2 regions of the Mesorhizobium sp. M0621 genome follow, and region 1 is predicted to be linked to the other one. Evidence: predicted binding sites of a transcription regulator. Region 1 holds the regulator's gene; the other holds the start of a gene.

What was found. Region 1 encodes LexA, which represses DNA repair genes until DNA is damaged. Its sites were predicted from a motif close to TGTTCNNNNTGTGTTCNG; they were not measured.
Region 2: the regulator LexA is predicted to act here: its motif matches at 3,429-3,446, upstream of NKI38_RS02425 (nucleoid-associated protein).

The regions. Positions count from the first base shown of each region.
Region 1 covers NZ_JAMYQF010000042.1:15,410-23,339, forward strand. The annotation lists gene NKI38_RS24040 (ComEC/Rec2 family competence protein) at 1-548, shown strand, start outside; gene lexA (transcriptional repressor LexA) at 542-1,294, opposite strand; gene kynU (kynureninase) at 1,730-2,977, opposite strand; gene kynA (tryptophan 2,3-dioxygenase) at 3,061-3,897, opposite strand; gene NKI38_RS24060 (AMP-binding protein) at 3,894-5,519, opposite strand; gene NKI38_RS24065 (hormone-sensitive lipase) at 5,835-6,674, shown strand; gene NKI38_RS24070 (molybdopterin molybdotransferase MoeA) at 6,712-7,917, opposite strand; gene moaC (cyclic pyranopterin monophosphate synthase MoaC) at 7,917-7,930, opposite strand, start outside.
Region 2 covers NZ_JAMYQF010000002.1:183,202-191,131, forward strand. The annotation lists gene NKI38_RS02415 (conjugal transfer protein TraG) at 1-844, opposite strand, end outside; gene NKI38_RS02420 (GTP pyrophosphokinase) at 1,303-2,289, opposite strand; gene NKI38_RS02425 (nucleoid-associated protein) at 2,286-3,332, opposite strand; gene NKI38_RS02430 (SIR2 family protein) at 3,698-4,972, shown strand; gene NKI38_RS02435 (ATP-binding protein) at 4,975-6,696, shown strand; gene NKI38_RS02440 (DUF6035 family protein) at 6,693-7,930, shown strand, end outside.

The DNA.
Region 1 (7,930 bases):
CGTTGCCGATCGGCGGTGGCGAACTTGCCGTCAGCCGCGCGCGCCCGAACGAATTCACCGTGGACAATTGGAAACGCGCGCTGACATCCGAAACCATCGTCATGCCGGAGGTGTTCAACGAAGGCGATGGCCAATTCGACGTCAGGGATGCCGCTGAAATGCCGCCGGGAGCGCCGTTCTATTGCACATCAGGCGTTTGTCTCGCCAGGCATCCGTCCGGTGCATTCATTGCCTATGTCGAGGATCGAAAGGACACCTGGAAAGCCTGCGGCTTCGCCGACCTGATCGTCATCAATGACGCGACGGCATATGACGCCTGTCACAACCCGCTGGTTCTCGTCATCACCAAGCGGCAACTGGCCCGCAAAGGCAGTGCTGCCGTCTTCTTCGATCGCCAATCGGCGACCACACCAGCGACAATCAGCTTCGCCGTGGACAGGCCATATCGACCCTGGCACGTACAACGCAAATTCTCGCGTGAGGCGAGGGGACTGCCGCCCTTCAAGAGACCCGAGAAGCCAGCGATTAAACCGCAGCCGCCTCAGTAGCGGCGGATCAGGCCAACGAGCTTGCCTTGCACCTTGACCCTGTCGGGCCCGAAAATCCGGGTCTCATAGGCCGGATTGGCTGCTTCGAGAGCAATCGAGGCGCCCTTGCGGCGGAACCGCTTCAGCGTCGCTTCCTCTTCATCCACCAGCGCCACGATGATCTCGCCGGGGCTGGCCGTATCGGCATTGCGGATGATGACGGTATCGCCGTCGAAGATGCCGGCCTCGATCATCGAGTCGCCCTTGACCTCCAGGGCATAGTGCTCGCCGCCCATGATCATGTCCGGCGGCACCGAGATCGAATGTGTCTGATGCTGGATGGCGTCGATCGGCACACCGGCGGCGATACGACCCATCACCGGGATCGACACGGCGGAGACCACGTCGTCGTCATTGCCGGCCGAAGGCATCCGCGAAGACGCCGGCTTGATCTGCCGGCCAAGGCCGCCCTGACCGAGACTGGTCTGACCAAGACTGCCCTGGATGACGCTTGGCGAGAACTTTTTCGCCGCGTTGAGGCCGGGCGCGATCGAGTCCGGCAACCGCAGCACTTCCAGCGCGCGTGCCCGGTTGGGCAGCCGGCGAATGAAGCCGCGCTCTTCCAGAGCCGTGATCAGTCGATGAATTCCGGATTTGGAGGCAAGGTCGAGCGCCTCCTTCATCTCGTCGAAGGATGGCGGAATGCCGCTTTCCTTCAGGCGTTCATGGATGAACATCAGCAGTTCGTGTTGCTTGCGTGTCAGCATGGCGGCCCCCAGGGTACCTAAAACCAGAATCAGAAAACAAACCCAGAACAAACACTATCTGTTCCAGTTGTGTTCCGCAACTGTTTAAAGTTTAATGAATTTATTAAGGGGATCGAAATTATTGGCAGCTCGCTGCCAGGCCTCGCCGACGGCTGCATCCCGTCGCAATGCGCTTGCCGGCATTGAAATTGTTATGGTTAATAGCCTGTGGCCCATCCCAAGCTCAGGCCTGGCATGAGTTGCGATAGGCCCTCGACGGTGGGCATTCCGGGCATTCGTTTGCCGTGAACGAAACGAAGCCAAAATGCCAACCTTGGTTAATAACTGCAATCAGCGCGGCCACCAGCGGCGAACTCATTTGCGAGCTGGAAATTCGTCCTCCGTCATCCGACCAAGGGGCAAGGCCGGCGACAACAGATCGTCGGGACGGCTGCGTCAGGTAACGGCCTCCTTGACGGCGAAACGCTGGTCCTTCCATGCACCCGTGCGCAGAATGTCTTCCAGCACCTCAACCGCCAGCCACACATCCTTGTAGCCGACATAGAGTGGCGTGAAGCCGAAACGGATGGTCGATGGCGCGCGGAAGTCACCGATCACCCCCCGCTCGATCAGCGCCCGCATGATTTGATAGCCATGATCGTGAAGGAACGACACCTGGCTGCCGCGCCTGGTCGCGTCGCGGGTGCTCTCCAGCGTGAGACCATAGGCGCCGCACTTCGCCTCGACGAGCTGGATGAACAGTTCGGTCAGCGCGACGCTCTTCTTTCGCAATGCCGCCATGTCGACGTCGTTCCAGATGGCAAGCGCACCTTTGAGCGCCCGCATCGACAGGACCGGCTGCGTGCCGCACAGAAAGCGGCGGATGCCGGTGCCGGCCACATAACCCCGTTCGAAGGCAAAGGGGCGTGCATGCCCCCACCAGCCGCTGAGTGGCTGGCTGATCTCGCCATGGTGGCGCTGGGCGGCATAGATGAAGGCCGGCGCGCCCGGACCGCCGTTGAGGTACTTGTAGGTGCAGCCGACAGCGAAATCGGCATTTGCGCGGTCGAGCTCGACCGGCAGAGCGCCCGCGGTGTGGCATAGATCCCAGACGATCAGCGCTCCGGCCGCATGAGCCTTGCGCGTCAGCGCCGCCATGTCGCGCAGTTCACCGGATTTGTAATTGACGTGGTTGACCAGCACCACCGCGACGCTTTCATCGATCAGTTCTTCAATGGTTGGTGCGTCGACGCCCGCGAGACGCAGCAAGGCGCCATCCCGGGTCGAGGCCACGCCTTCGGCGATGTACAGGTCGGTGGGAAAACTGTCACCCTCGGCGACGATGGCCAACCGGCCGGGCCGCATCTCCATCGCCGCATGCAACACCTTGTAGATGTTGGTCGATGTCGTGTCGCAGACGACGGTCTGGCCGGCCGCGGCTCCGATCAGGCGTCCAAGCTGATCACCGAGTTCGACCGGCATCTCGAACCATCCGGCCGTATTCCAGGCCCGGATGAGATCCTGGGCCCATTCCTTGGTCGCCGCCTGCTGCAGCTCGCCGAAAACGGCATGCGACGCTGCCCCGAGAGAATTGCCATCGAGATAGATCACCCCCTCCGGCAGAATGAAACGGTCGCGCATGGCACGCAGCGGATCCGTGGCATCCATCGCTTCGATCGCAGCGAGATCAGGAATTCCACACATGGTCGGTCAATCCTCGGTTGTTCGCGAAGGGTTTTCCGCCACAAGCGCGTCCCCTCGGTATGCCTGTTCTCATTTCGATGATGTCAGAGCCGGGTGCGGACGGTCCACAGCTCCGGAAACAGCACGACCTCAAGCATCTTCTTGAGATACGAGGCACCCGATGTACCGCCGGTGCCGCGTTTCAGGCCGATGATGCGTTCGACCGTGGTGACATGGTTGAAGCGCCAGCGGCGGAAATAATCCTCGAAGTCGACCAGTTTCTCGGCCAGCTCGTAGAACATCCAGTAGCGCTGCGGGTCGCGGTAAATGGTCTGCCAGGCGACCAGGACCTCTTCATTCTCGGTTCGTGTCCCACGCCAGTCCGTGCGCCTGGCGTCGGCACCGATGTCGAATCCGTTGCGCGCCAAAAGCAGTAGCGCCTCGTCGTAGAGCGACGGCTCTGCCAGGATCGCCTCCAGCTTTCCGCTGAGGTCCGGTCGGTGCTTGTGCGGCCCGAGCATGGCAAGGTTGCGGTTGCCTGCCATGAATTCGATGGCACGATACTGCCAGGACTGGAAACCCGAGGACTGCCCGAGCGCGTCGCGGAACTCGGTGTATTCGCTGGGCGTCATCGTCCGCAGCACGTCCCAGGCGTTGTTCAACTGCTCGAAGATGCGGGCGACGCGCGACAGCATCTTGAAGCTCGGCTCGAGGCGGTCGGCGCGGATCGAACGGATCGCGGCGCCGATCTCGTGCAGAGCGAGCTTCATCCAGAGTTCAGAGGTCTGGTGCTGGATGATGAACAGCATCTCGTCATGCGCCGACGACAGCGGCGTCTGGGCCTCCAGCACTTTCTCCAGGTGCAGATAGTCGCTGTAGGACATGCGCTCCTTGAACGACATCTGTGCGCCTTCGGACGCCGGATCGTAGGGCTCGCTCAATTGATTTTCTCCGTGCGCAGCCGGAAGCGCTGGATCTTGCCGGTCTGGGTCTTGGGCAGGGCGGCGATGAATTTCACCGATCGCGGGTATTTATAGGGTGCGATCGTTGCCTTGACATGGTCCTGCAGGCGCTTGGTGGTCAACGCGTCAGGCGCGACGCCCTGCACCAGCACAACATGCGCCTCGACGATCTGGCCGCGCCCGGCATCGTCCGCGCCGATCACCGCGCATTCGGCGACGTCCGGATGCGACAGCAGTGCCGCCTCGACCTCAGGCCCGGCGATGTTGTAGCCGGCGCTGACGATCATGTCGTCGGAGCGCGCGGCGAAATGAAAGAAGCCGTCTTCGTCCTGGGTGAAAGTGTCGCCGGTGAGGTTCCAGCCGTCGCGGACGTATTCCTTCTGCCTGTCATCGGCCATGTAGCGGCAGCCGGTCGGCCCGCGCACCGCCAGCCTGCCGGTCGCGCCGCGCGGCACCTCCCGCATCTCATCATCGACGATGCGCGCCTCGTAACCGCCCACCGGCTTGCCGGTCGACGCGGGCTTCATGTCGCCAAAACGGTTGGAGATGAAGATGTGCAGCATTTCGGTGGCGCCGATGCCGTCGAGAATCGGCTTGCCGGTTTTTTGCGTCCACTCCTCGAAAACCGGAGCGGGCAAGGTCTCGCCGGCCGAAACGGCGACGCGCAGCGATGACAGGTCGGCCCCTTCATCCATGGCCTTCAGCATGGCGCGGTAGGCGGTCGGCGCGGTGAAGGAGATGGTCGCCTTATAGGTCTCGATGATGTGGATCATGTTGGGCGGCGTCGCCTGTTCCAGCAGCGTCGCCGCCGCCCCGAAGCGGAGCGGGAAGATGGCGAGCCCGCCAAGGCCGAAGGTGAAGGCCAGCGGCGGCGAGCCGACGAAGATGTCGTCCGGCGTTACCCGGAGGATTTCGCGGGCGTAGGCGTCGGCGATGATCAGGAGATCACGGTGGAAATGCATCGTCGCCTTCGGCACGCCTGTCGTGCCCGAGGTGAAGCCGAGCAGCGCGACATCGTCGCGGCCGGTTTCGACGGCGGTGAAGGTAACCGGCTTGTCGAGAGCGACACGGTCGAGTTCGGCATCATGATTGGCGATGCCGTCGAAGCCGATGACCTGTTTGAGGAACGCGCTGTCCTTGGCGCAGGCGGTCATCTCGTCCATCAGCCTGGTGTCGCAGAGCGCGACGGTGATTTCCGCCTTGTCGACGATCTTGGCAAGCTCGCCGGCGCGCAGCATCGGCATGGTGTTGACGACCACGGCGCCGACCTTGGTGGCGGCCAGCCAGCAGGCGACCATGGCGGGGTTGTTGGCGGAGCGGATCAACACCCGGTTGCCCGGCTTGACGCCATAATTCTCGACCAGCGCGTGGGCCAGCCTGTTCGTCCAGTCGGACAGTTCCTTGTAGGTGCGGCGGCGGCCATTGCCGATCAGCGCGGTGTGGTCACCGAGGCCCTTCTCGACCAGCCGGTCGGTCAGTTCGACGCCGGCATTGAGACGTTCGGGATAGTGAAAGCCGTCGAGCAGGAAATCCGGCCATTGCTCCGGAGGTGGCAGGTGATCGCGTGTGAATGTGTCGATATGCGCTGAAGGCCCAAGCATGTCGCCGCTATCCCGTCTGCTGCCTGGCCAGTGCGCGAGGCGTCTGGCCGGTGTGGTGGAGAAGGTGTCCTACTTTTCCCGAGGAGGCTTCTGCCAGTCGCACCTTGCTCGACGTCGCCACTCGAAAGGGCTGATGTCTGCAGGTTTGGGGCAGCACAGCGGACCTCCCATTTTGTCGGCTGTTCGTCATAGCAGGATCGCACCAGTCGAAATTTGTTTCAAGCCTAAAATGTTTTGGCTCTGAAGCATTGACGCACGGCATTGCGCTGGCCATTGCTAGCTCAGAAGCGATGCCGTTTTTGGTGGAGGGCGCAGATGTTCGAACGTCACGTTGTCGATTGGGACGATGCCTATGCCAACGGCGCGAACATCGCCGGTAGCGACCGCTGGCCGGCCGCGTGGGCAGAGCCGGCGCAAGCATTTCGTGATGCGCTCTCGGCGGAGGGGCGGGCACAGTTCGACATCGCCTATGGTGACGGGCGGCGCAATCGGCTTGATCTTTTCCTTCCCACTGCCGCGCCCGAGGGGCTGGTGGTGGTCATCCATGGCGGTTACTGGCTGGAGACCGACAAGAGTTTGTGGTCGCATCTCGCCAATGGCGCGGTCAGCAGCGGTTTTGCCGTGGCGATGCCGTCCTACACGCTGTGCCCGGACATACGCATTGCAGGTATAGTCGGGGAAATCGGCGCGGCTATCGACAAGGCAGCGGCAATGATCGACGGGCCGCTGATGCTGACCGGACATTCGGCCGGCGGCCATCTCGCCACCCGAATGGTGACGATATCAACGCCTCTGGCGGCCGATGTGGCGCGGCGCATACGCCATGTCGTTTCGATTTCAGGCCTCCACGACCTGCGTCCGCTCATGCGCACCGGGATGAACAAGGCACTGGCAATCGACGAAGAGGAGGCGCTGGCTGAAAGCCCGGCGCTGCTGCGACCCATGGACGGCGCCCGCATCACCTGCTGGGCCGGTGGTGGCGAGCGCGCCGAGTTTCTTCGCCAGAACGCGCTGCTTGCCAACATTTGGACCGGCCTCGGTGCGGCGACCAGCACCGTCGTCGAGCCCGACCGGCATCATTTCAACATCGTCAACGGGCTTGCCGATCCGGCGCATCCGCTGACACGGGCCTTGATCTCGGAGCAACCAATTTAAATTTTCACAGCTTTATTAAAGGCTTGCCAGAACTTCTTCAGCGCAGCATCAGCACGCTGCAAGCATCGCCTGCGGCCGCAGCGGGGGCAAACGGCGCCCGCACGATCAACCCATTGGCGTCGGCCAGCATTCTCAGCATCGAGGAATCCTGGATGCCGAACGGCGTTGCCACCAGCGCGCCGTCATCTTCCCGGACCACGGCCCGCACATAATCCTGGCGCAGGTCATTGGCCGGCATTGCGGCGCCCAATCGCGCCGGTCGAATGTCCTGGCGATGATCGCGGCCGCCGAGCCGCGCCAGCAGCGGTTTGAGGAACAGCTGCGAGCAGACTAGGCTTGCCACCGGGTTGCCGGGCAGGCCGATGCATCTGATGTCGCCGAGGCGGCCGAACATCAGCGGCTTGCCGGGGCGCATGGCGATCTTCCAGAAGCCGAGCGTCATGCCTTCGCCGGTCAGCACGTCGTGGATCAGGTCGTGATCACCGACCGAGGCACCACCCAGCGTCACGATGACATCCGCGCCGGCAGTGACCGCTTGTCTGACCAGCGCGGCGATGGCTTCCTTGCGGTCGGCGGCTATGCCGAGATCGAGCGCGCGGGCGCCGACCGATTGCGCTGTCGCGGCAACGCCATAGGCATTGGACGAAATGATCTGGTCGGGCCCAAGTTCGCTGCCGGGCGGCAACAATTCGTCGCCGGTGGCGATGATGGCGACCAGCGGCCGTTTCACCACGGCGACCCGTGGGTGGTTCGCCGATGCCGCCAGCGACAGGGCCGCCGGGTCGAGCACCCGGCCTTTTTCCAGCAACACGTCGCCTTTTGAAAAATCGAGCCCGACGCGGCGAATGTTACGTCCTTCAGCGGTGGGTTCGATCACTTCGACGTCGCCACCGCCGAGATTCCGGACATTCTCCTGGATGACGATGGTGTCGGCGCCTTCGGGCAAGGGCGCGCCGGTGAAGATGCGCACCGCCTGGGCCTTGCCGACCGTGCCATCAAAGCCACGCCCGGCCGGTGCCATGCCGATCACCGAAAGTCTCGACGGCACCGACGCCACATCGGCGGCGCGCGCCGCGTAGCCATCCATGGCGGAAGCGTTGAAGGGCGGTTGGGTGCGAAGTGCCACGACCGGTTCCGCCAGCACGCGATCCACCGCCTCGAAGAGGGGGACGCTTTCGCCGGCCAAAGGTGCCGCACCCTCGAGCAGGCGCTCGAGCGCTTCGGCGATTGGAACCAGCGCCATCAGGCGCCTGCCT
Region 2 (7,930 bases), on a different contig from region 1:
ACGAGCGTTGCGGATCCGACAGGAAAGTGGCGACGCGCGCGAGCGTCTTTTCTTCTTCCGCGTAGAGCACGTGCAAGATGGCCCCGACCAAGAGTGAATGACTAGTCTTCTCCCAATGATTCCGCCGCTCCAGCGCGCCTTCCGGATCGACGAGAATGTCCGCGATGTTCTGAACGTCGCGGACCTCATCTGAACCCCTGCGCACTTCCAGCAGCGGGTTATAGCGCGCCGATCTCGAGTCGGTCGGATTGAACAGGAGGCAGAAAGAGAACTTCGACCGCCAGCCGGAAGTCAGCTGCCAGTTCTCGCCTTTGATGTCGTGAATGACGGCCGAGCCGGTCCAGGAAAGAAGCGTTGGAACGACCAATCCCACGCCCTTGCCCGAACGTGTCGGCGCAAAGGCCATGACATGTTCCGGCCCGTCATGTCGCAGATAGTGATCCTTCAGTTTGCCAAGGAAAACGCCGGCCGGCTCAAACAGGCCTGCCTTCTCGATTTCCCGAGCCGCGGCCCATCGTGAGGAACCGTAGGTGGTGACCAACCCCCTCTGCCGCGCGCGCCAGAGGGAGCCAGCTATTGCGGCCGCACACCCCAAGAATCCGCTGGCTCCGGCAAGCATGCCGGCCTTGTCGAAGACCTCAGGCGCATAGGCGTCGAATTGAAACCACCATTCGAACAGTTTCCACGGCTTGTAGATTGGCCAGGCCGCGGCAAACCATGGCGCGCCAAGCTGCGGCTGATACTCCAGCATGTGGGCGCACCATTGCGTTGCCGCCCATACGCCAACGATGACGATGGCGAACACAACGACTATCTGGCCGACAAGGAGCTTCGTCGGTGTCACGGGCACAGCCTCCACTGTTTGGTAGTAGATGGAAGCAGCATGACGTGACGTTTCAGAATATCGAAGATACCCAATATACGCGCCCGTGCGATGCAGTGAACGTTGCAGGCTTGGCAGACTGGGGCGCCAAGAAGTGTCATCGCGAAGGCGACGAGCGAATGACTTGTTTTGGGCCGTTACCGGCCTAGCGGGCTTCGGGCTAGGATTTGCGATAAGCTGCCGTTCTGGAGCGACCTCATTGCGTTACTCGCCGTCAAATTCGAGAACCAAGATAGTGGCCGCCCGTCGACGTCACGCTTGGCGAACTTCTGTCGACACAACTCCTTCAGTCGCGTCTCTCAGGGGAAACGCGCGCTGATCAGCCGCTGCCCCAGCGCAGATTCCCGGGCTGAGCGACGTTTTTTCGCAAGGCAACCTCGTTTGGACTTGAGCTTCGACGCCTTGGACTGCCTTCTGGCCTACAGCGGAAGGGCCAACCCAAGGTCGGAGTATATCGGCCCGAGTTCCTCATCGGTAAATAAACCCGGCGAGGTGGCGATGCTCGGAAAATTGCCCACCACGAAATAGAGCAACAAGATCGAGGGCAAGGCGAACAGGGTCTGGTCCTGTCGCCGGCCCTTGATGCGCTCCATGATGAAATCCTTGGTGTTCAGCCATAGGAGGATGTCTTCAATTGAGCTCTCGCCGGCCAGTGGGAGGTACGCTTCGATCAACTCACCGTCGAGAGTGGTGACAGTCGCGTCCATGCCCACCTTGTCTCCGTAGTACACGGACAAGGCGTCGATCAGTGCCTTGACGCTCTTGACCGATGCGTCGATGAGGTTGCCGACTTGGCGGAAGTAGTCGTCAGTCGCTTCGATTAACGCCATCGCCTTTGCCGCAGCCCGCATCATCTCAGGGGTCGATTTGACGCTTGGTTTGTAGATTGTGTCGTGGGTGACTTCGCTGAAGGCATGCTGCAGCAGCGTGCGGACCTGGATCTCGCACGGAATGTCCAGCGGCATAGGGACGCCCTCGAAGACGACCCCCGCTTTTGCCCGAACCACGTAGTGGACCGACTGGTACCCGAACTCCCAAGGCTTGCGAGCTCGCTCCTCAGCGAAGTCCCGGGCCTTTTCCCAGAACCAGTATCCGTCGCCGGATTCGGTGATCGCCTTCTCGACGATGGGTATTTCGTCGGAAGTGAGCACGACGAAGCGGATGCCCACCTTGTCCTCGATGTCGTCATACGGACTTGCATAGCCCTTGCCGCGATAGAGAGCCTTCTGGATAAGCGACTTGCTCTCCTTCAGCCTATGCTTAACCGGAAGGCGCAAGAACAGGTCCGGCGCTTTCACCTGGGTCGAGAGCCCATCGATGACCGCGTGGATGATGAACCTGCCCCAGGCATCGTAGTATTGCTGCTCCGCCTCCCAGCGCCGCAGGATCTCGAACTCGGTCGTCATAGCTGTTCGGTGACTGGCCTGCGGACCGTGATCCTGGTCCAGCTTGCAGCCTCGCCTTCGGAAACATCGCCTGCCGGCACATCCTCGAATGTCACGGTGCCATTCCGTATCGCGTCCGGGGACGCAGAGAACTCGATGTCTGGACCGAACTTGTACTTCCGGCGCCGCAACCTTCCACCCATCTCGCTGATGTCCCGAACCACGGCTCTATTGGTCGGGAATTTCTTGGCTTCGAGGAACTTGTTAAACGGGTCGCGCAATTCGGGTGGCAGATACGTGTCGCCGAACTGTTGCGAGGTGAACGTGGGTGCCTGATCTACCTTGACGAAGGCGAACAGCGCGTCGCCCAGGTCCCTTCGGAGATCTCGGTCATTTACCAAGGTGCGAACGAATTCCTTCGTGAGGTCGAAGAACTTCGCGGTTTCGTATTTCCCGCTCTCAGGAAAGGCGCAGCCAAGAAAGCCGTCGTAGAAATATACGGCCGCGTTCTCTCGGCGGGCGGCGGTGATATTGCTGTCAAATACGAAGCATCGCCAATTTGTGCTCGCCGCGACAGCGGCATCTTCAGAGATGAACAGAGCAAGCTTGTAAAGTCTCGTGGCTGGCGTCAGGAAGATGTTCTCGAGGAATTCGGTCACAATTTTTGCCGCAGCCAGTCGGCGTTGAAAGCCGGACTGCATCTCCGCTTTAATCACCCCTAAGAAGGGCTTTCCGTCGCCACCGACTTTCCCATCGAAGACTAGAAGCATTCCACCGGGAATCCCTCGTGATTTCTGTGCGTCAGCGAGGGCATCGGCCATGTGATTGGAGATGCTGGGGAAGTCGGTGTCGGTTGCGAGAACAAGACGTCGAGCAGTCCCAACCACGCTCGCGTCATCGGTCTTCACTATCTGCATCTCTATGCTCTTGGACTGTGCGGAGAGCGCGTCAGTGATACGCATCCCAAAATGGCTGAGAGCCTTGGCATCCAGTACTTCGAGATCCTTGCCGTAGGATGGCGGCACTACATTGGGCCCGTCTTTCCTCTGGAATACCTCATGCATAACGACTCGGCCGATAGAAAGATTCTCTACAAGCAAAACTCGATCCCCTTCGAAGATATTGAAGAATATTATTCTGAGCGGGTTAAGGAAGGATATCAGATCAAAGCATGAACACAAGGGTCGCCGACGTAGGAGGGGTACGAAGGGCGGCCGCTACACGGCCGCCATTCGTTTCAAGGGATCATAAAATGGGACAGGAAAAGCGAGTCTTCTTGATTAAGTAAACGCTAATGTATCGTCGATGCGGCAACGTATGCCGGCTGCTTTCGCAGAAGCCAGGGCGAGATTGTTCCGAAGAAAACAACGCGGGGAAATTGGTTCTCCTACGACGGCGATGCTTGTATGGTTTGTCTGTGGGAGGAACTATGAGCTACTGGAAAACAAAGCTGGCAGCCGCCAGCAACATCCGTCTTTACGCGCGCGGCGAAGGCTGGCGCTCGCATGACGACGTGAAGAGCGACAAGGGGGAAGTTGTAGATCGCGGCAGCAGCCGCGCTATCGAGGATCTGCTTACCTCTGCCCTGAACGCATCGAACCTTGTTCTGCTCACCGGTGCCGGATCGTCTTTTTGCGCGAGGAATGCAGCCCAGGGCGCAAAGCAAGCCCCAAGCATGCTCAATCTGTGGGACGGGGTCGTCACAGCGGCAACGCAGGAGACGGTCAACAAGATCGCCGCTCTTATGCCGAATGCCAAGGCGGTGGTTGCAGCGAAGAATATTGAGAAATTTCTATCCCACTGCAAAATTTATCTCGAACTCTTCGGCGTGGAAAAAGCGAAAGACGTTGCCGAATTTATCGGGCTTGCAGAAAAGACGATCGCCCTGAGCGTCGATTTCGTTGACGAGGCCACCGACCTGAGCGCCCATCAAGCGATCATCCGAAAAATCGCCCGGCGGGGCGTGCGCAAGCCGCGCACCCGCATATTCACGACCAACTATGATCTAGCCTTCGAGTACGCCGCTCGCGCGCTCCGTTTTACGATGATCGACGGCTTCTCCCACTCTTTGCCACAGGTCTATGATCGTGGTCATTTCGTCCACGACATCGTCAGGCGAGATGCCGGCAGGGATAGCCCGGATTACATCGAAAATGTTTTCCACCTTCACAAATTGCACGGCTCCATAGATTGGCGGCGCAAAGGTGCGGAGCTTGTCCGCTCCAGAAGCGATGACGACGGCCCGGCGGCGTTGATCTACCCACGCGACAGCAAATACCAGGAGGCGTTCGAAACGCCTTTTCTTGATATGATGGGAGCCCTGCAAAGCGCTTTGCGAGAGCCCGATACGGCCGTCATCATCTCCGGTTTCGGGTTCAATGACGATCATATAACCAAGCCCATACTTGCCGCTGTGGAGGCAAATATGAGCCTGCGCGTCATCGTCTGCGACCTTGCATACATCGCCGACGGCGAGCTCGAGACCAAAGCGCATATCCTACCGGCCGATACACTCGCACGTCCCGGTGCGAGCGCGTCTTTTGGAACTTTCAAGCGCCTCGTCGACATAGGTGATCAAAGGCTCTCACTTCTGAACGGCCGCTTTGATGATCTCGCGCAAGCCCTCCCCGATCTCGTTGCTCAGACCGAGCGAGAGCGGCATATGGAGCGCCTCAAGATCCTGAATAACCCGGCCGGGTCGTGATCATGCAAAGCCTTGTCGATCCCGATCGCTATGTCGGAACCATTACCGTTGTGGGTGCCTCGATTGCACAGGCCAATCTTCCGCAGGCGACGGCCCGCCCGGAACGACGCGCGCTCGCGCGAGGCGCTGTCGGTGACTTCGTTTTCATCGACTGCGAGAGCATCAAGCTTCTGGGGCGCATCATCGAAGTCAAGCTCCCGGACAATGAGCGGCTGAGCGTGGAACCCGCGATGGGAAGCCCGCCGGAACCTCATCCCGTCGGTCGAATTCAACTGCTCGCATCTGTCGATCAGAAAAACCAGAAGCTTGTTCGCGGCTTACGAGCGCATCCTCGCATTGGCGATGCCGTTTATCTCGCGCAACCAAAATTGTTCGGTGACCTCGCCGCTAACTCGCTTTCGGGAAGCGATCAGTTGTCGATCGATCTTGGCTTGCTAAGCGCCGGCGGCGGCATCCATCTGAAATTGCCGCCCGAAAAACTGTTCGGACGGCATTGCGGTGTCTTCGGGGCCACGGGCGGCGGCAAGAGCTGGACAATTGCCGCCATCCTCGATCAGATCAAGGCAGCCGGCGGAAAGTGCATTCTCTTTGATCCGACGGGAGAATTCGCAAGCTTGCCGTCCGTCACGAAGCACTATGCTTTCAACGATGAAGAAGGCACCCAGCCGGTTCATTTTCCCTACACGCAGACGACGGAAGAGGATTTGTTTGCCCTCTTCCGTCCGTCTGGACAATCGCAAGGCCCCAAACTCAGGGAGGCTATGCGAAGCCTGAAGCTTTTGCGGGTGTGCGGGGGAATCGCGCCGGAAGGCGTAGTTTTCAGCACGCGGGGGACGGTTGAAAAGACCAATCGACCCCGCGCTCCATTTTTCAATGCGCTCGACGCGCACCGGGACGCGATAAATTCGCCGTTCTGCGACTTCCGGATAACAAGTCTCGCCGAACAGGTTACGGCGGAATGCGTCTGGTCAACGGGGAACAATACCGACAACTGGGGTGGTCCGGACAGTTCGGTTGCGCATTGCGAGACGCTTGTGGCCCGCATCAGAACGCTGATCACCACGCATCAGTTATCCTGCCTCTTCGGCACGGCAGGCCAATCGCTGGTGAAAGTTCTTACCGACTTTTTTGAGAACGATGCGGATGACATTATCCGCATCTCCTTCCGCTCCGTACATTTCGAGCACAACACTCGAGAAATCCTTCTCAACGTCATCGGCCGGTATCTTCTCGGCGAAGCGAGAAAGGGATCGTTCCGAACGCGGCCCGTCATCGTGGCGCTCGATGAAGCGCATCAGTTCCTCGGGCGGACCGTAGGAGATGAGTACGCAAGCGTGCGGCTGGAATCTTTTGGCATTATCGCCAAGGAAGGCCGTAAATACGGGCTGACATCGATCATGGCGACACAGCGCCCGAGGGACATTCCGCACGATGTCTTAAGTCAGCTCGGAACGCTGATCGTGCATCGCCTGACCAACGATGAGGATCGGCAGGCTGTCGAACGGTCCTGCGGCGATCTAGACAAGAACGCCGCCATGTTTATCCCGACGCTCGCTCCTGGCGAGGCCATCATTGTAGGACCTGACCTGCCTGCCCCTATGCCGATCCAGATTCACGAGCCCCGCATTCCACCAGATTCGAGGGGACCCGACTACAACAAGTTCTGGAAAGAGCGCAAAGCGAAACCTGCCGACCCCGCGAGCGAGGATGAGCTTTTGGTATGAACGGTCACGGGAAGCTTGTGGCGCGCTATCAGCGGACGTTAAAGCGGGTCGTCGATCTTCGCACCATGCAGACAATCTCCTCCGATGAGCTGATGGCCGCCGACCCCGACCGCTATCATGAGATACGCAGGACCGCGACGCGCGCGCGCAACGAGAAGACAAATGTCTTCGTTTGCGAGAATTGCGGCTATGCGGTCTATGCTCCGCGGGAGCCGCGAACACGCCTGCCCTATTGGCGTCATAGGAAAGGAGCGCCGAGAGATTGTCCTTGGTGGACGGGCGATCCTTCATCCCTTGACGAGGTGAATGCGAGCCAGTTCCAAGGTGCGCAGGAAAGCCCGCTTCACCTGAAGATCAAGAACACGATCGCAGAGCTGATGAAGGCCGATCCGCTTACGGAAGTGGGTTCGGTGGTGATCGACGAATATCTCGTCACGGGAGACGGGCGCCGTCGCCCCGACGTTCGCGCCATATACGCCGGTAAGCCTATCGCTGTCGAAGTGCAACTGGCGACGACGCAGATGCCGATTATCGACGCGCGGGAGAACTTTTACGAGCGCGAAGGCCGGCACCTGATTTGGCTGACATGGAACTTCCTGCCGGTGGAACGATCCCGGATGCTCACGGCCTTCGAGGATATATTCTACTCCCACAACAAGAACCTCTTTTCGTTCGACGAGGAAGTTCTAGCCGCCTCAATGGCGGACGGAGGGGCACGCGTGCGTGCCTTTTGGGAAGGCGGAGCCGGGTGGGAGTCGAAGGTCATTCGACTTACGGAATTAACCTGGCCCGCAACGGGACTGCCGTTCGCCGTTGCGCCGCGTCCGCCCTGGCACGAAGATTTCCGGTCACGATGGCTGGCTGCCACATCAGAGAACGGCACGCGTTATCCGGATCGTATCCACTTGCTCGATGAGCTGGCCGGAAAATTAAATCTCGAGGGCGTCAATGGCACCGCATTGAGCGAGGCAGATTTCGAATCCCTCCTCAATTGCGTGCTCTCCTTCGTCCTCAAACTGCCCATCGGTTCGAGACAGCGCAATCTGGTGGAGGTGATCAACACATTTCTGGCGGGCTCGCGCCGGCACGGCTTTGCCAGAGTTATGCGAAAAGTGGTCGTCTCCACGGGCGAGGGAGAATTGCTGGAGCGAACGAGTGTGAGGGAGAAGTTTGCCAAAGCCGAGCAGGAGCTTCAGGATGGACCAGAGACGGTCACTGGCCGTATCGCCTTGAT